2 regions of the Arthrobacter zhangbolii genome follow, and region 1 is predicted to be linked to the other one. Evidence: riboswitches for the same ligand, from Rfam matches in the RefSeq annotation. Region 1 holds a riboswitch; the other holds the start of a gene.
The links. A riboswitch is a leader RNA that binds a small molecule or an ion and turns the genes downstream of it on or off. The one in region 1 is predicted to bind cyclic di-AMP.
Positions count from the first base shown of each region.

Region 1 (8,964 bases):
GTACTCCACGGTTGCGCGGATGCCCAGAAGTAAAAAGGTGACGGTCAGCGAGGTGGGTCTGCTGCCGTCCGAGGATTCCCTGTTGGCGCCTGAATGGGTGCCGTGGTCCGACCGGCTGCGGCCCGAGGATATCGCCGCCGAGCAGGAACAGCAGGCGAAGGAGCAGGCCGAACAGGAGGCCCGCGACGCGCTGGAACAGGCTGAGCCCCGGCAGGACGGGCAGCAGTCCTCCACTGACGCGACGGGTGCCGGGGAGGACGACTAACCCGTGACGGTTGCGGCAACAGGTTCATCAATCCCGCAGGGGGCGCTGAACTGATGTTCCGTTCCCTACGCATCTTTAACTACCGGATCTGGTTTTTCGGTGCCCTGGTCTCAAACATCGGCACCTGGATGCAGCGGACCGCACAGGACTGGCTGGTCTATGACATCCTCACTGACCAGAATGCGGCAGCGATGGGCATTGTCATGGCCCTGCAGTTGGGGCCCCAGCTGCTGCTCGCCCCCTGGTCCGGACTGATTGCGGATACCTACAACCGCCGCAAGGTCCTGCTGCTGACCCAGATCAGTATGGGCGGTCTCGGCCTCGCCCTGGGCCTGCTGGTTCTCTCCGGCCATGCCGAGCTGTGGCATGTCTACGCGTTTGCCATGGCATTGGGGATTGTTTCCGCCATTGACGGTCCGGCACGGCAGGCTTTTGTGTCCGAAGTGGTTTCGGAACGGGATCTCCCGAACGCCGTGGCCCTGAACAGCGCCTCCTTTAACGGGGCACGGATGATCGGCCCCGCCGTCGCGGGCCTGCTGACCGTGGCCGTCGGCCCGGGGCTGGTCTTTATCCTCAATGCCCTGACCTTCGGCGCCATGGTGGTGGCCCTGCTGAAGATGCGTGCCGGGGAACTGCGGGCCATGCCGAAGGCGGCCGCCGGCAAGGGGCGCATCCGGGCGGGGCTGGCCTATGTGCGCCACCGGCCGGACCTGATGATGGTGATGCTCGCCATTTTCATTGTCGGCACGTTCGGCATGAACTTTGCCATATATATAGCGGCAATGGCGCGCACGGAATTTGGCCGCGATGCAGGGGTCTTCGGGGTGCTCAACTCAGTGATGGCGATCGGCTCGGTATCCGGTGCCTTACTCTCCGCCCGCCGGGACCGGCCACGGCTGCGGTTTGTTTTCGGCGCCGCGGGTGCCTTCGGGTTCGCCTGCATCCTTTCCGCCGCCGCACCCAACCTGATCCTGTTCGCACTCTCGCTGATCCCGGTGGGGCTGTTTGCCCTCACGCTGATGACCAGCGCCAACGCCTATGTGCAGACCACCACCGCACCGGGAATGCGCGGGCGGGTGATGGCGCTGTATTTCGCGATCTTCATGGGCGGAACGCCGCTGGGCGCCCCGGTGGTCGGCTGGGTCTCCAACGCCTTCGGTCCGCGCTGGAGCCTTGGGGTAGCGGCCGCTGCCGGCATTGTGGCGGCCACACTGGGCTTTGTCTGGGCGTGGCGGACCTACGGAATGCGGTTCCACTATGACCGCAGCCTGCCGCGCCGCCTGAGCATGACCACCGACATCCCGGAAAAGGCGCAGGACCCGGACAACGCCTAGTGTCCGGGTCCTGCGCCTGATGCTGCTGGCCTGAAGGGTCAGGAATGCTCGATCACGTAGTCGATGCAGTTCAGCAGGGCGCTGACATCATCGGGTTCGATGGCAACAAAGGTGGCAATCCGCAGCTGGTTGCGGCCCAGCTTGCGGTAGGGCTCCACATCCACCACGCCGTTGGCACGCAGGGTCGCAGCGATCGCGGACGCGTCAATGCTGTCATCGAAATCGATGGTGGCAATAACGTTTGAGCGGTCCTCGGGCCGGGCGACGAACGGCGTGGCCACCGCGGATTTCTCCGCCCAGGAGTATATGCGGCCGGCGGATTCGGCAGTGCGGCCGGCGGCGAAGGCCAGCCCGCCGTTGGTGTTGAGCCACTGGACCTGCGAGTTCAGGGTCACCAGAGTGGACAACGACGGCGTGTTGTAGGTCTGGTTCAGCCGCGAGTTATCAATGGCCGTCTGCAGGTTCAGGAAGTCGGGGATCCAACGGTCGCCGGCGTTGATCCGCGCCGCACGCTCCAGCGCGGCGGGGGAGAACATGCCAAGCCACAGCCCGCCGTCGGACGCGAAGTTCTTCTGCGGGGCGAAGTAATACACATCGGACTGGGCCAGGTCCACGTCCAGCCCGCCGGCAGCGGAAGTGGCGTCAATGAGGACCAGGGAGCCGTCGTCGGCGCCCTGCACCCGCTGGACCGGAGCTGCTACGCCGGTGGAGGTCTCGTTCTGCGGCCAGGCGTAAACATCTACGCCGGGCTCGGCCACGGGCTGCGGCCGGGTACCCGGTTCGGCCTTGATGATGCTGGAGGCGGAGAGGAACGGCGCCTTGTTGGTGGCGGCGGCGAACTTGGAACCGAACTCACCGAAGGAGAGGTGCTGGGCCTTGTTCTCCACCAGGCCGAAGGAGGCAATGTCCCAGAAGGCGGTGGACCCGCCGACGCCGAGGACCACTTCATAACCCTCGGGCGCCGAGAACAGGTCGGAGAGGCCGTTACGGATGCTGCCTACAAGGTTGCGCACGGGTGCCTGGCGGTGGGAGGTGCCCAGCAGGCTGCCTCCGGCCTGCGCAAGCGCCTCGATCTGTTCCGGGCGGACCTTGGACGGTCCGGCGCCGAACCGGCCGTCGCGGGGCAGGAGTCCGGCGGGAATCTTCAGTGCGGCGGTATCGCCCATTGGTTATCGCTCCAAGCGTGTCAGGGGAAAGCGCGTATGCAATTCCATTCTGCCGCACCCTCCTCCACCGGACGATTTATGACCCCGGCCACGGGAGGATGTGCTGCAGGCCGGGCAATTTACGGGGCGTCGGGCGAATAGGCTAACGTGTTGGCGTACACCCGGGGCAGCGGTATGTTGTCCTCCTTTCTTCCTTAGTAGGAGCGGCCCGTCATGACGGATCTCATTGACACCACTGAGATGTACCTCAGGACCATCCTGGAACTGGAAGAGGAAAACATTGTTGCCCTGCGGGCGCGGATTGCCGAACGGCTGCGCCACTCAGGCCCCACCGTGTCCCAGACAGTTGGGCGGATGGAGCGCGACGGCCTGGTGGTGGTCGCGGGAACCCGCAGGCTGGAGCTGACCGAACTCGGCCGGCGCCGCGCCACGGAGGTCATGCGGAAGCACCGGCTGGCCGAACGCCTGCTGGCCGATGTGATCGGCCTTGACTGGGCCTACGTCCACGACGAGGCCTGCCGGTGGGAGCATGTCATGAGTGAACGGGTGGAACGGCGGCTCTACGAGCTGCTGGGACGCCCCACCGAATCCCCCTACGGCAACCCCATCCCGGGCCTGGAAGCGATCGGCGGCGTAGCCTCGGAGGTCTTCAGTTCAGGAGTCAATGACCTGGTCTCCATGGTCGCTGAAGCTGTGCCGGGCGCCCCGCTGAAGCTGGTCCGCCTGGCCGAGCCCATCCAGGTGGAGCCCGAACTGCTGTCCCAGCTGGACGAGGCAGGCCTGCGGCCCGGCGCCCGGATCACCGCGGAAGAAGTGGGCGGGTATATCTCAGTCCGTGTGCCCGGCATTGAAGGGGCCCTGGAACTGCCTGCGGAGGTTGCGGCGCACGTCTTCGTGTCCCACGCCGGGTAACGGAATGGTCACTTTTGTGGCGTTTACCCTATAGTGAGTTCCTGACGTTGAAACACCATCGTTATCCGGTCCGTCCGCCGAGCCCTGCCAGCGGACCGGAGTACCAACCGTTCAGGCAGGGGCGGAGGACCCACTTTCCGGCAGCACAGCTGCCTTGGGGTGAAGCCTTCCGGACGCCGACAGCCGTGCACGCCCAGCCGCCTGCACGCCGCCGGACCGGAGGCCGAGTTTCTCTACTCGAATCCGACAGCTAACTTCGTAGGCGATCCAAGAGAGGGAATTACTTGTCGAAGCATGCTGCTTCGGGCCGGCGCCGTGCGTCTGCTCCTGTTACGCCTGCGCGTCAGCGCAACTCAACGTCCTCCGGCCGCCGGCGGGCTGAAACCAAGACCATCTCCGTTGGGGGAGCCGCCCAGAAGGTTGCCATTACCGCTGCCACGTCGGGCCTGATCCTCACCGCGGCCCTGCCGACGACGGCGGCTGCCGGGGACCCCGCAGTGCAGTCGGAACCGGTTGTAGCGACAAGTACGCCAGTACAGGCTGATCCGAATGCCAATGTCGGCTTCGCCAGGGCAGGTTTGAGCAGCGCCTTCGATCCGGACGCCAAGCTCGCCTCGGTTACGGTTGCTGCCGGCAGCACGGTGGTTCCCGCCGCGGCCAAGGGCACACTCTCCACTCCGCTGGACGTCGCCCTCATCGAAACCTCCGGGTTCGGACACCGCGTCAGCCCCATCACCGGTGAAGCCGGCGAAATGCATAATGGCCAGGACTTCGCTGCCACCTGCGGCACCGCCGTAAACGCCGCTGCCTCCGGCACGGTCGTTTTTGCCGGCTGGCACCCCTATGGCGGGGGCAACCGTGTGGTGATTGACCACGGCAACGGCGTAGAGACCACGTACAACCACCTGTCCAGCGCAGCAGTCACCGTGGGTACCGAAATCAAGCGCGGACACCTGGTGGGCGCAAGCGGAACCACTGGCGCTTCCACCGGCTGCCACCTGCATTTTGAGGTCGTAGTTAACGGCGAAGTGGTCGACCCGCGGGACTGGTTGTAACCGGACGAATATCGTTTCGTGATCGGAACGTGACATAGAGCAAATGTTGCTGTACGCTCGTCCTCGTGCCTGATTCGCCAACGATCGGGCACCTTCGAACAGATCGCCGAGCTCTGCCACTGTTTGAAGTCCGTTCGCAGAATCGCATGGCAGAGGCGGGGGAACCAATTTCGGGTTTCGAAAGAAACCCTTGGGGTTAAGTTGCAAAGGCCATTAGGCCGGGCAACCGGGTGACTCCCATCCGAATCCGACAGCTCACCTCGTAGGCATTGGGAGAGGCAAACTTGTGTCATCACACGCTCATGGCCGCCGTCGCGCTGCCACCGTACAGACCAACCCGATCACCGCGCTTTCCAAGGCAGTCAGCTCCAACGCCGGTACCGTAGGCCGCCAGGCCGCCGTCGTAGTAGCAGCATCCGGCCTCGTGCTGGCTGCAGGACTCCCTGCACAGGCTTCCTCCGTGAATACGGACCGCCAGGCTCTTGAGGCCACCACCCTGAACTTCGTGGACGGCAGCGTCACCGCTCCCGCCAACGCCCCCTTCGCTCTGCAGCTGGCCGCTACCGCCGGTTCCATCGATGGATCCGAGTACCGCGCACAGGTTGCAGCAGAAGAAGCAGCAGCAACCGCAGCAGCCGAGCAGGCAGCTGCACAGGCTGCCCAGGCAGCACAGACCGCCGCTGCAGCAACCGCACCCGCAGCTGCCCCGGCCGCTGCCGGTGCCGCCGTTATGACGGCTTCCTCCACTCCTGCCGCACCCGCACCGGAAACCGCTGCTCCCAGCAACGTCGGCGCGGCCCTGGTCGCCTCGGCCTACGGCCAGATCGGCGTTGCCCAGGATTGCACCGCCATGGTTGAAAACGCACTGCGCTCCGTCGGCAAGTCCGTCGGCGATCTGGCCCCGGGCCAGTTCTTCCAGTTCGGCGCAGTTGTCGGCAGCCCGCAGCCCGGCGATCTGGTCATCACCGGTGGCCACGTCGCGATCTACGTCGGCAACGGCCAGGTCATCAGCGGCGGGCTGAACGGTATGAACACCGGCCTGCACAGCCTCTCCGACCTGCCGGGCGCCAGCTTCGTCCGGGTCAGCTAAGCCCAGTTTTTCGAGAGCCGGAGAATCATGACCTCGACAACTGAGCGCGCCCGCCACCGGGCGCCGGTGGAACGCACCACTACGCTGAACGCACTCGCCGGTGCCGTGAGCGCCAACGCAGGAACAGTGGGCCGCCAGGCCGCTGTTATTGCCGCGGCCTCGGGGCTGGTACTGACAACCGGCGTTGCCGCCAATGCCTCCGGTGCGGAGACCCTGCGCGATGTCCGCACCAGCAACCTGAACCTTTCCGCGGCCCAGCCCGTCCAGGTACCGGAGACCATTCAGGTCTCCTTCGAGCGGGACGGGATCAACGGTGTGATCACCGCTCCCGAGCCTGTGCCGGCCGAGACGCCCACGCTGACCGTACAGGCCCAGGAAGTAGTTCCCGCCACGGCCAACACCAATGCCCAGGGCGGCGCCACCACCGGTGCCGCAACTGCAGCACCGGCCGCGGCAACCCCGTCACCGGCACCGGAAGTTCCTTCCGGAGTTGGCGCAACCATCGCGGCCGCAGCTTACGCCCAGCTTGGCGTCAGCCAGGACTGCACCATGCTGGCCACCAATTCGCTGGCTGCCGCAGGCATCAACTTCCACGGATGGCCGGCCGGCTACCTGTCCCTTGGACGGACGGTCAGTGCAGCCGAGGCCATGCCCGGAGACCTGATCTACTACGCCGACGGCGGCATGGGCATGGCCCACATTGCCGTCTACGTAGGCGGCGGACAGGCAGTACACGGCGGGTTCAACGGAAACAGCACAGTGGTTGCTCCGGCGGAGCTTGGCTCCGGCGGCGTTTACATCCGCGTAGGCGGCTAATACCCCTGCACGTCAACGCGCTGCCTGAGTGCGGGGCGTGAGTTGTAAGACAGTTTGTAAGAACACGGCAAGGCTCCTCCTTCGGGGGGAGCCTTCCGGCTTTAATCCATTCCTTTTAACCCGCCCGGCCCGTCTAACCCCTCCGGCCCTTTGATACACCCGCACCGCGCCGTCGTCGCTGGGGGCGAAGCGGAGCGGGGGAGCGGTATGTCCGCCCGGGTTTTGCGCGTGAAAATGGCCAAGTTGCCAATCCCGGCATACTCTTGCATAGACAATCCGAAGTGCCGTTTGCGGAACGGTGTCTTGTACTCACCGGTTCGTGGGCGGCAGATGAAGAGGTATGTGCATGCGCACTCTCGTTCTGAATGCTGGATACGAACCGCTGGCCGTGATTACCTTCCGCCGGGCCCTGGTACTGGTCCTCAACGGAAAGGCAAGCGTGGTAGCCGAGAGCGGTGAACCCGTGGCCGGGCCAAATGAGATTTTTCCCCGGCCCTCCGTGATCCTGCTGCACCGTTATGTGAAAATTCCCTACCGCGAGGGCACTGTTGCCACCCGCCGGGGAGTACTGCGCCGGGATAACCATGAATGCGCTTATTGCGGCAAGGCTGCGGCGACGGTGGACCACGTAGTGCCCCGCTCCCGCGGCGGAGATGACAGCTGGGAGAATCTCGTAGCCTGCTGCCTGCGCTGCAACAACACCAAAGGGGATAAGACCCTGGCGCAACTCGGGTGGCAGCTGCGCATTTCGCCCAAGGCGCCCCGCGGAGCCCGCTGGCAGATCCGTGAACTGGAACGGCCGTCCCCGCAGTGGGACCCCTTCCTGCAGAATGACACGGCTGCCTGATGCCCGGACCCCCGGATCACGCGGCAATTATCCTGGCCGGCGGCCGCTCCAGCCGTCTGGGCGGTGTGCCCAAGGCACTGTTGCTGGCGGACGGTAAAACGCTGCTGGAAACCACCCTTGCCGCGGTCCCCGACGCGCGGCCGGTATGCGTCGCCGGCCCGCCTCAGCTGGCCCCGCTCCTGGCCCGGTCTGCACCGGAGGCGGTGCTGGTCCGTGAAGAACCCGCCTTCGGCGGACCGGCGGCAGCAGTGGCGGCCGGCATCCTGGCCATGACCGATCCGCCCGAATGGACGCTGGTGCTGGCCTGCGACATGCCCGGTATCGCGGCCGCCATAGAGACACTGCTGTGCTCAGCGACGGGATCCGAGAGCCTGCTGGCGGTGGACGCCGAGGGATATATGCAGCCACTTGCAGGGATCTACCGCACGGCGGACCTGCTCTCCGCAGTGAATGTTCCTGCGCCCGGACAGCTGACAAACATGTCGATGAAGGGGCTGCTTGCTAGGGTGCAATGGAGGGGTGTGCAGGTTTCCCCCATGAGTACGGCCGATGTTGACACCTGGGCGGACGCGATGTCCCTGGGTGTGAGCGCCACGGACATGCAGCAGCAGTGCCTGCGGCATGGACCCAGCGAAGCGAAGGAGCACGAATGGCAAGCCAGCAGGAACAACTCGAAGCATGGAGCGGCAGGTTGCTGAGGGCCCTTGAGCTCGAAGGCACTCCGGTGGAGGTTTCCGCCGTCCTTGACCTCGCGGCAGCCGCGGCACACAGCGTGGTGCGTCCGGCGGCGCCGTTGACCACCTTCATCGCGGGTTACGCTGCGGGCCTGGCAGCAGGCAGCGGCCAGGCGGATGACGCGGTGGCCATGCGTTCGGCGATGGCGGTGGCGGCCGGCGAATGCGCCGGCGCAGCTGCAGAGAAAGGGGGAATGGAATGAGTGAACCCTCGGTTCCTGTCATCCTCCCCGTGCAGCCCAACGCGTCCTGGGCCCAGGCCCGGCATGCCGCGTACGCCGCAGCCCGTCCGTTGCCCTATGAGACGGTACCCCTGGACGAAGCCCTGGGGCGGATCCTCGCGCTGGAAACCGCTGCGCTGCAGCCCGTGCCGCATTACGCCTCGGCGGCCATGGACGGGTGGGCTGTGGCCGGCCCGCCGCCCTGGACGGTCATCACCACCAAGGAACCGGAAGTAGAGCGCTGGCAGATTCACCGCGAATCCGGGCGCCGGGCACTGCAGCCCGGCGAGGCCGTGGCCATCCTTACGGGCGGACTCATCCCAGAGGGCGCGGATTCGGTGCTGCGTTCGGAAAGCGGTACGGTGTCCGGCGATGAAGTGCCGGTGCTGACGCTGAATGACCGTGCGGAAGGCGTCCAGCCCCGGCAGGGTGAACACATCCGTCCGGCCGGCGAGGAAGCATCGGCAGGCGAAACCACCATCCCGGCAGGGAAGCTGCTGAATCCTGCGCACATCGCCCTGGCC
Region 1 is NZ_CP094984.1:611,676-620,639, forward strand. It holds gene MUK71_RS02915 (DUF3027 domain-containing protein) at 1-265, shown strand, start outside; gene MUK71_RS02920 (MFS transporter) at 319-1,599, shown strand; gene serC (phosphoserine transaminase) at 1,638-2,765, opposite strand; gene MUK71_RS02930 (metal-dependent transcriptional regulator) at 2,979-3,677, shown strand; cyclic di-AMP (ydaO/yuaA leader) riboswitch at 3,769-3,958, shown strand; gene MUK71_RS02935 (M23 family metallopeptidase) at 3,962-4,732, shown strand; cyclic di-AMP (ydaO/yuaA leader) riboswitch at 4,858-5,015, shown strand; gene MUK71_RS02940 (NlpC/P60 family protein) at 5,019-5,822, shown strand; gene MUK71_RS02945 (NlpC/P60 family protein) at 5,850-6,638, shown strand; gene MUK71_RS02950 (HNH endonuclease) at 6,985-7,485, shown strand; gene mobA (molybdenum cofactor guanylyltransferase) at 7,485-8,183, shown strand; gene MUK71_RS02960 (DUF6457 domain-containing protein) at 8,135-8,422, shown strand; gene MUK71_RS02965 (molybdopterin molybdotransferase MoeA) at 8,419-8,964, shown strand, end outside.

Region 2 (8,964 bases), 1.1 Mb from region 1:
CACTCTCCAGGCGCCGCCGCCTGCTGGGTTTTGCCCTGGCCCTGGCCGGAGGTCCGCTGCTTACCGCCGGGCTGGTGGCCGTCCGGAGCGCCGAGACCATCACCGGCGACGTCCTGAGCTACCAGCTGCTGGTGATTCTGGTGGCGCTGGTGGGCGGGATCTGGCCGGCACTGTTCGCCGCGCTGCTTTCGGGTCTCACACTGGACTTCTTCTTTATCCAGCCGCTCTACACGGTCACGGTTGCCACGCCCTCCCACATGCTGGCCCTGGGCCTGTATGTGGTGAACGCGCTGCTGGTCAGCTACGTGGTGGATGCGGCGGCGCGCCGTGCCCGCACCGCCCGGCGGTCGGCGTCGGAATCCGAACTGCTGGCTTCGGTCGCGGGCAGCGTGCTGCGGGGTGAGGATGCCCTGGCCGCCCTGGTGGGGCGCACCCGTGAGGCGTTTACCCTGGGCGCGGCGCGGCTGAGGGCGGACGGCATGGACCTGTACGCCGACGGCGACTGGCCGGCAGATCTCCCGCCGGGGGACCCGGCCTTCACCCGGCTGCCGGTGGGGGAACGCGCCTTCCTGGATCTGTGGGGGCGTGAACTGGCGGCTTCGGACCGCCGGCTGCTGGCGGTGATCACCGCCCAGCTGGAAGCGGCACTGGAGCACCGGGAACTGACCGAGACGGCCCGCGGGCTCGGGTCCCTGGCCGAGGCGGACAAGGTACGCACGGCGTTGCTGGCCGCCGTGGGACACGACCTGCGCCGGCCGCTGACGGCGGCCACCGCCGCGGTTACCGGACTGCGGGCCACGGACGTCACCTGGTCCGAGCAGGACCGCAGCGAGCTGCTTGCCACTGCCGAGGAATCACTCGCGTCCCTTTCCACGCTGGTGACCAGCCTGCTGGACGTCAGCCGGCTGCAGGCGGGGGTGGTCGGGGTAAACCTGGAGCCGCTGAATGTTGCCGATGCCGTGCTGCCGGCACTGGAGGAACTGGACCTGGGCCCGGCCGAGGTGGAACTCGGGATTCCTGTGGACGGCCGGAATGTTCTTGCCGATCCGGTGCTGCTGCAGCGGGTGCTGGTCAATCTCCTGGCTAACGCCGTACGGTTCAGCCCGGAGTCGGCCAGAGCCGTGCTGGCCGTGAGCGAGTTTTCCGGACGGGTGGAAATCCGTGTCATAGACTCGGGCCCCGGTGTCCCGGAACCACGGCAACCGGACATCTTCACGCCGTTCCAACGGCTGGGCGACACGGACAATCAAACCGGCCTGGGGCTGGGACTGGCACTGGCGAAGGGATTCACTGAAGGTATGGGCGGCACCTTGGAGGCCGAAGACACACCCGGCGGCGGGCTGACCATGGTCCTTTCGCTGCCTGCCGCGGACCGTGTGTCCGCCGGGGCAGGCGGCCTGCCGGTGGGGGCCCGATGAGGATCCTGCTGGCCGACGACGATACGCAGATACTGCGCGCCCTGCGCATCACGCTCTCCGCGTACGGGTACGAGGTGGTGACCGCCGAGAGCGGCAGTGCAGCCATCCGTAAAACCGTGGATACCCATCCTGACCTGCTGGTCCTGGACCTGGGCATGCCCGGGTTGAGCGGGATGGATGTCATCGAGGCGGTCCGCGGCTGGAGCGCGGTGCCCATCCTGGTGGTATCCGGCCGGATGGATCCTGCGGACAAGGTCCGTGCACTGGACCTCGGCGCTGACGACTATGTGACGAAGCCCTTCTCCACCGAGGAGTTGCTGGCCCGCATCCGTGCCCTGTCCCGCCGGACACCGGCCGCGGCAGGGCCGAGCGAAATATCCTTCGGCTCGGTGCGTGTCGATCTGGCTGCCCGGCGGATTATCCGGCTGCCGGACGGGTCCGACATCCGCCTTACGCCTACTGAATGGCGCCTGCTGGCGGCCCTCCTGGCACACCCGGGCATGTTGGTGACGCGGGATACCCTCCTGCACGACGTCTGGGGGCCGGGCACCACCGATACGGGCTACCTGCGGCTGTACATCGGGCAGCTGCGCCGCAAACTGGAGGTAGACCCCGGGTGTCCCGAGCATCTGCTGACCGAGCACGGCATGGGGTACCGGTTTGTGCCGTAACGGCGCTGGAAACGCAAAAGCGTCCGTCCCCCTTCAGGGAACGGACGCTTTTGCGTAGCAACGGCAGGATTGCCGTGCGCGGACGGGCCGCTAAGCCTTATGCGCGGTAGAACACGGGGCCGGAGCCGACGTTGACGGACTGGACCACGGTCTGGTTGCCGTTCCAGCCGCTGTGGATGGCCTCGCCGTTGCCGATGTAGATGGCAATGTGGGCCAGGCCCATGCCGCCGTCGGCGTAGTAGACCATGTCACCGGGCTCCGGAGTGGAGACCTGGGTGCCGTAGGCAGCCAGCTGTGCGGGGGCAAGGTCGCCCACGGAGTGGCCGGCGGCGCGCAGGGCAACCTCAACCAGGACGGTGCAGTCCTGGGCGGCGCCCAGCTGCGAGTACGCCGATGCCAGCATGGTGGCGTTGCTGCCGGTGGCAGCAGCGGCGGCGGGAGCCGGGGCCGGGGTAACCGAAGTGGCCTGGGTGCTGATGATGCCGTTGTCCGCGGCAGCAGGGGCGACCGGTGCGGCGTAGGCCTCGGTGGTGTAGGTGGCGGCAGCGTAATCCAGGGCAGCCGGTGCGGCTGCTGCCTCGCCGGAGACGGTGATGACGTCGCCGGGGTAGATGATCGATGCCATGGACAGGCCGTTCAGGGCGAAGACACTGTCCAGGCTGACGCCGTAGTTGGCGGCAATGGCGCCCAGGGTGTCACCGGACTGAACGGTGTGGGTGGTGCTGGCGGCTGCCGGAGCGGCAACGGGAGCGGCTTCAGCCACGGGGGCTGCGACCGGTGCGGCCGGAGCTGCAGCCTGGGTCGGCGTGTAGTTGTCGTTCGCTACGACGCCTGCGGAGGCCGGTGCGGCCATTCCGAGCATCAGGCCGGATCCGGCGGCTACAACGGCTGCGGTGCTGCCGATGGTCCGTCCGCGGCTGACGGTGGTCTGTGAGATGGTGGACCAAACGCCGGCGGTCTCGGCACGGTGACGTCCACGGTTCTTATTGAATGACATGTTGATTTACCTCTCCCGATACCTGCGAGGTGAGCTGTCGGATGCGGATGGGAGACACCCGGTCATCGGAGTGAATCCGGCGACTTAACCCCAAGGATTCGTGGAACCCGTTATTGGTTCCCCCGCCCCTGCCGTGATGGTGCGTTCTGTGGACCCCGGATAAGCGGCAGAGCTAGGTAACTAGTCCGGGGGAGCCGCGTTCAGAGCGGCATGGAAATAACCGTACAAGATGGTTACGGTTGGATAACCATTTAGTGATCCGGTTCTCTGCAGCGTGTGAGTGGCGCCTCGATGTGCTAGTCACTCCGGCCCCTGCAATGCCATCCAATGCCATGCCGTCACACTGTTCCCGCCGATTTTTCAGGCCTGGTTGTTATCCGGCGCCGGAGGCGCATAACGGATGTTGTATATGGTGCACGTGATGCCAGGGATACACCGCCGTTCCGCAGACAAAAAATGTGAAGTCGCTCTCCCTGGCGGATCTGGGTTGCCGGTGCGCCAGCTCTCCTGCATAAGATACTTAGGCTACCTTTCAATCGAGGGCAGCCTCAACGATGCACAGGAGTAACGCGAGTGTCAGGCAGCAGCCAGAAACTATGGACCAGGGGATTCGTGCTGGCGATCGTCACGAACCTGTTCATTTCCCTCGTTTTTTACCTGCTGATGACCACCATGGCGCTCTACGCGGTGCAGGAGTTCGCCGCGTCGGACAGCGCCGCCGGCTTTGCCTCCGGTTCGTTTGTGATCGGCGCTCTTGCCGCCCGGGTCTTTGCCGGAAAGTTCCTTGATTTCGTTGGCCGCCGGCGCATGCTGATCGCCAGCCTCGCAGTTTTCGTAGCCGCTTCGGTGCTTTACATCCCGGCCTCGAACCTGGGCCTGCTGCTGGCAGTGAGGCTGCTCCACGGCGCCGCCTTCGGTGCCGCCAGCACCAGCCTCTCAGCCTCGGTGATGGGGCTTATCCCCGCCCACCGGCGCGGGGAAGGCACCGGATACTTCGGCATCTCCACCACCCTGGCCACCGCCGTCGGGCCGTTCCTGGCCGTGCTCCTGGTGGACTCGGCCAGCTACCGTGCGCTTTTCCTGTTTGCTGCCGCCTGCGCCGCCGTCGCCCTGATCCTCTCGCTGGTGCTGCGGCTGCCCGAGCGCACACCGGGCCCGGAGGAACTGAAGAACAAGTGGCGCATGCACCTGAGCGACATCCTCGACGTGTCCGTGCTTCCCATTGCCTCGGTAATGTTCATTGCCGGTGCCGCCTACGCGGGCATCCTTTCCTTCCTGAACTCCTACGCCCAGACGGAGGGCATGGTCCTCGGGGCAAGCCTCTTCTTTGTGGTCTATGCCGGGGTGGTGCTGGTATCGCGGCTCTTCGTTGGCCGGATCCAGGACCGCCACGGAGACAACGCCGTGGTCTACCCCACGCTTCTCTCCTTCGCCGCCGGCCTGGCGCTCCTTGCCTACGCCCCCAATGACACTGTCATGGCCGTGGCCGGCGTCTTCGTCGGGTTCGGCTTCGGTGCCCTGATGCCGTGCGCCCAGGCCATCGCAGTGGGCATGGCCGCACCGGCACGGATTGGCCTGGCCACGTCCACGTTCTTCATCTTTATGGACGCCGGGGTGGGTCTGGGCCCGCTCCTGCTGGGAGTACTGCTGCCGCTGAGCGGGTTCCACGGCATGTACTGGGTCCTTGCTGCGGTGCTGCTGGGCAATACGGTGCTGTACTACTTTGTCCACGGCCGCAAGGACCGGCGGCCGGACCATACCGCCTTCGTGGCTCAGGACACGCCCGCCGCCTGACGGGGTACCCTCGTTCCACAAGCGAGGGGAGCAGGCCCATGGCACGCGAGGCGGAAACACTGACGGTTCCCGGTCCGGACGGGGAACGCGAGATACGGATTTCAAGTCCCGGACGGGTGCTCTGGCCCGTCCCGGGGATCACCAAGCTCGATCTGGCGCGCTACATGGCGGACGTGGGTGAAGCCTTTATTCGGGCCAACGGGGACCGGCCGGTCTCCCTTGAGCGTTTCCCCGAAGGAATCGAGGGGGAAGTGTTCTTCTCGAAGAATCCGCCCCGGGGCATGCCGGAGTGGATGCGCGGGGTTACGGTGACCTATCCCAGTGCCCGGTCCCACCCGCAGGTGGTGCTGGATGAGCCGGCGGCCGCGGTCTGGGCGGTGCAGATGAACACAGTGGTATTCCACCCCTGGCCCTCGCGGGCGGAGAATACGGACAATCCTGATCAGCTGCGCATCGATCTGGACCCCCAGCCGGGCACGGACTTCGACGACGCCGTCCCGGCCGCGCTGGAACTGCGCTCCATCCTCGCCGAGGCGGGTCTGGAGGGGTATATCAAGACCTCCGGCAACCGCGGCATCCACCTCTTTGCCCCGATCCGGCCGGAGCATGAGTTCCAGGATGTCCGCCATGCCGTCATCGCCGCAGCGCGGGAGGTAGAGCGGAGGATGCCGGAGAAGGTGACCACCGCATGGTGGAAGGAAGAGCGCGGCCGGCGTGTATTCGTGGATTTCAACCAGGCCAACCGGGACCGGACCATGGCCGGGGCCTACAGCCCGCGCGCCCTCCCGGATGCCCCCGTCTCCTGCCCGATCAGCTGGGAAGAACTCGAACAGGTGCATCCGGGTGACTTCACCATTGCCACCATTCCCGAGCGGCTGCGTACGGTAGGGGATCCGTGGGCCGACATGTATGCACGGCCCGGCTCCATCGACGTGCTGCTGGGCTGGTGGGAGCGGGACCTGGCCAACGGGCTGGGCGAGCTGCCCTTCCCGCCGGACTATCCCAAGATGCCGGGGGAGCCGCCCCGGGTCCAGCCCAGCCGGGCCCGCCGCAAGGACTGACGGACCCGTACCCGGGCCGGGTTTCCTCCCGGGCCAGGTGCCCCCGGCAGACTCCGGCGGCGCCGGAATCCGCTGCGGGCCTGCGCGGGACTGGCTACGCCTTGGCGACCGTAATGGACCACTCCGCCGGACCGGTCTTGGAGAAGTCCGTGACCGGGTAGCCGCTTTCGGCCGCCCAGCGGGGGATGGCGTCCGTGGCCTGGGTGCAATCGAAGTTGATGACCAGCTCATCGCCCGCAGTCATGGTTTTCATGGCCTCCTTGGCTTCAACCAGAGGGAAGGGGCAGACGGATCCGTTGGTTTCCAGGGTTACTTTTGCCACGGTGTGACTCCTTTGTGGTGGGGTTTCGGATGGATGGATGAAACGGCTGCCGGTGGGGCAGCGGAGGTCATACTCCCGCCGGTACGCGCGCAGCTGCGGGTGCCTGCCGGCGGTTCATGATGGTCAGCTTCGCGGCCAGGCCGGTGCCCAGGATCATAAAGACCAGGGCTGTCCAGCCCTGGAAGCTGAACTGCGCCGTCTGCACCATGGCGTTGCCGATGGTGCACCCGCCGGCCAGTGCGGCGCCAATGCCCATCAGCGCGCCTCCGCCCAGGCTTTTTATGACGGTGGCGGCGTCCGGCACCCTGACCCGGAATTCTCCACTGCCCTTAGCGGCAATGAAGGAGCCAAGGAGGATGCCGACAACCAGGAACACACCCCAGTCCACCAGCTCGGCGTCGCCGGTCACCAAATAGCCAACAAGCTTGGAGGAGGGTGTGGTGATGCCCAGACCGTCTTCGCGGCCCGTGGCCCAGCTGAGCGGCCAGGCGGCAATGGCAATAATGCCGATGACCACCGCGGTGGCGAAGGCATTCCACGGCTTCTCGAACAACAGGTGTGCCAGGCCGGTTTTGGAAGGCGGCAGGGCGGCCATGGCGATGCGGGGCTTGTTCAGGTGATGCCGGACCGCCAGCGCGACGGCGGCAACCAGTACGGCGACAAACAGCCACGGAGAAACACCCAGGACGGTGTAAAAGTTGCTTTGTTCCACGGTCACTGAGCGCATGGCCGTGTTGAATCCGGCCAGCGGTCCGGTCTTCATGATGGCGGCGAAGAGGGCATAGGTAATCAGGGCAAGCCAGCTGCCCACCAGGCCTTCACCTGCCCGGTAGTAGGTGCCGGTGGCGCAGCCGCCGGCCAGGACGATGGCGAAACCAAAGATGAAGCCGCCCACGATAGTGGCGAGCCAGGGAAAGGCATCGCCATGGAGCCTGATGACTCCGGCTGCGTCGAGGGCGAAGACGCCCACACTCTGAACAGCCACCACCACCAGGAAAGCGGTCAGCCACCGCGTATTGCGGGTCACCCAGATGTCACGGAAAGCGCCGGTAACGCAGAAGCGCCCCCGCTGCATAACGAAACCGAGGGCCACCCCCACCAGCAGGCCTGAAATTAGCATGTAAAGCACTCCTGAGAAGACGAACTGCGGCCTATCCCGCCGCAGTTGAGCAACGCTAGTGCGGGCGGCCCCGGCCCTCAATGAGTGTGGCGCCATGTGACCGGGCATGAAGCCGGGTTACGGAACGGGTGGACATCCGTCGGCTTTCTTTGCCGTCCGGGCGGGCAGCCAGGAACGGATGCATGGCCGCCACGGGTGGGCGGTGCGATGATCGGAGGGCAGGACCATGTACATCCAAACCGTGGAACGGGATGCGATGCCGACCATCTCGGTGGTGATTCCTTGCCGAAACGATGCCCCCATGCTCGCCGCGTGCCTGCGGGGCCTGGCAGAGCAGACCCGTGCCCCGGATGAAATCCTGGTGGTGGACAACGCCAGCACCGACCGGACCGCGGAGGTCTGCAGGGCCTTCGGGGTCCGCCGGGTCCGGGAGGACAGTGTCGGTGTTGCCGCAGCAACCTTCCGCGGTTTCGACGAGGCCGCCGGTGAATGGCTGACCCGCATCGACGCAGATTCGGTTCCGCCACCGCACTGGCTTGCCCAGCTGGAGACTGCCCTGCTGGCGGCCGGCAAGGACACCGCGGTGACCGGCCCCGGGGATTTCTACGGAGCCGCTCCGGTGATCCTGTGGATTGCACGGAACCTGTACATCGGCGGCTACCGCTGGTCAATGAACCTGCTGATGGGACATCCGCCGCTCTTCGGCTCCAACTTCGGCTTCCACCGCAGTATGTGGGAACAGGTCCGGGGCCGGGTCCACCGCGGCGTTCCCCGGGTCCATGATGACCTGGACCTTAGTTACCAGCTGCGCCCGTGGATGAACGTTGTGTGGGACGAGACGCTTCGCGTCCGGGTGTCTGCCCGTCCGTTCCATACCTGGGCCGGGCTGGGCAGGCGGTTGGCCATGGCTTATGTGACGTTCCGGGTCGATTTTGCCGCTGAGGGGCCGCTGGCCCGGCGCAGGGAACGCCGGTACCTAGCGGGCGGTGCGGTATAGCCGCAGCAGGTCGTGGGTCAGCTGATAGGGGGATTCCTCGCTGGGGCTGTGTCCGCTGGCGTACACGGCAAAGGACGCGCCAATGCTCGCGGCGAACTCCCGGTGCAGCCGGACCGGCCACACATCATGCGCACCGACACCGACGAATTTGGGCACGGTGGTGGCGCCCAGGGCGGCGCGCAGGTCCGGGGCGTGGCGCATCAGCCGGACCATGTCCCGGATCGAATCCCGCCGGGTGACGGTGAAGCGGAGGTTGACCAGTTTCATCCGGCCTGCCGGCGCCCTGATGAAGTTGCGCCTGACCCCCCAGACAATCAGGTCCGCACTGATCCGGTCGCCGATCAGCGGAGCGAGCCACCCGATCCGGCTTACGCCGCGGAAACTCTGTCCGCCCCGGGGCGGACAGCCAAGCAGGGTCATGCTTCGAAACAGGTCCGGCCGCCGCAGTGCCGTGAGCTGGACGACGACGCCGGCAAACGAGTACCCGACCACATGGGCGGGGCCGTGAACGGCCAGCACCGAGATCAGGTCATCAACAAACAGGTCGTAGTCATAATGGGCCCGCGGAGGGTGCAGTTGCTCCG
Region 2 is NZ_CP094984.1:1,742,626-1,751,589, forward strand. It holds gene MUK71_RS08105 (ATP-binding protein) at 1-1,418, shown strand, start outside; gene MUK71_RS08110 (response regulator) at 1,415-2,089, shown strand; gene MUK71_RS08115 (LysM peptidoglycan-binding domain-containing protein) at 2,187-3,086, opposite strand; cyclic di-AMP (ydaO/yuaA leader) riboswitch at 3,092-3,238, opposite strand; gene MUK71_RS08120 (MFS transporter) at 3,660-4,880, shown strand; gene ligD (non-homologous end-joining DNA ligase) at 4,919-5,941, shown strand; gene MUK71_RS08130 (sulfurtransferase TusA family protein) at 6,036-6,263, opposite strand; gene MUK71_RS08135 (YeeE/YedE family protein) at 6,331-7,383, opposite strand; gene MUK71_RS08140 (glycosyltransferase family 2 protein) at 7,610-8,380, shown strand; gene MUK71_RS08145 (alpha/beta fold hydrolase) at 8,360-8,964, opposite strand, start outside.
Region 2: another riboswitch for cyclic di-AMP. It lies ahead of MUK71_RS08115 (LysM peptidoglycan-binding domain-containing protein); the one in region 1 lies ahead of MUK71_RS02940 (NlpC/P60 family protein).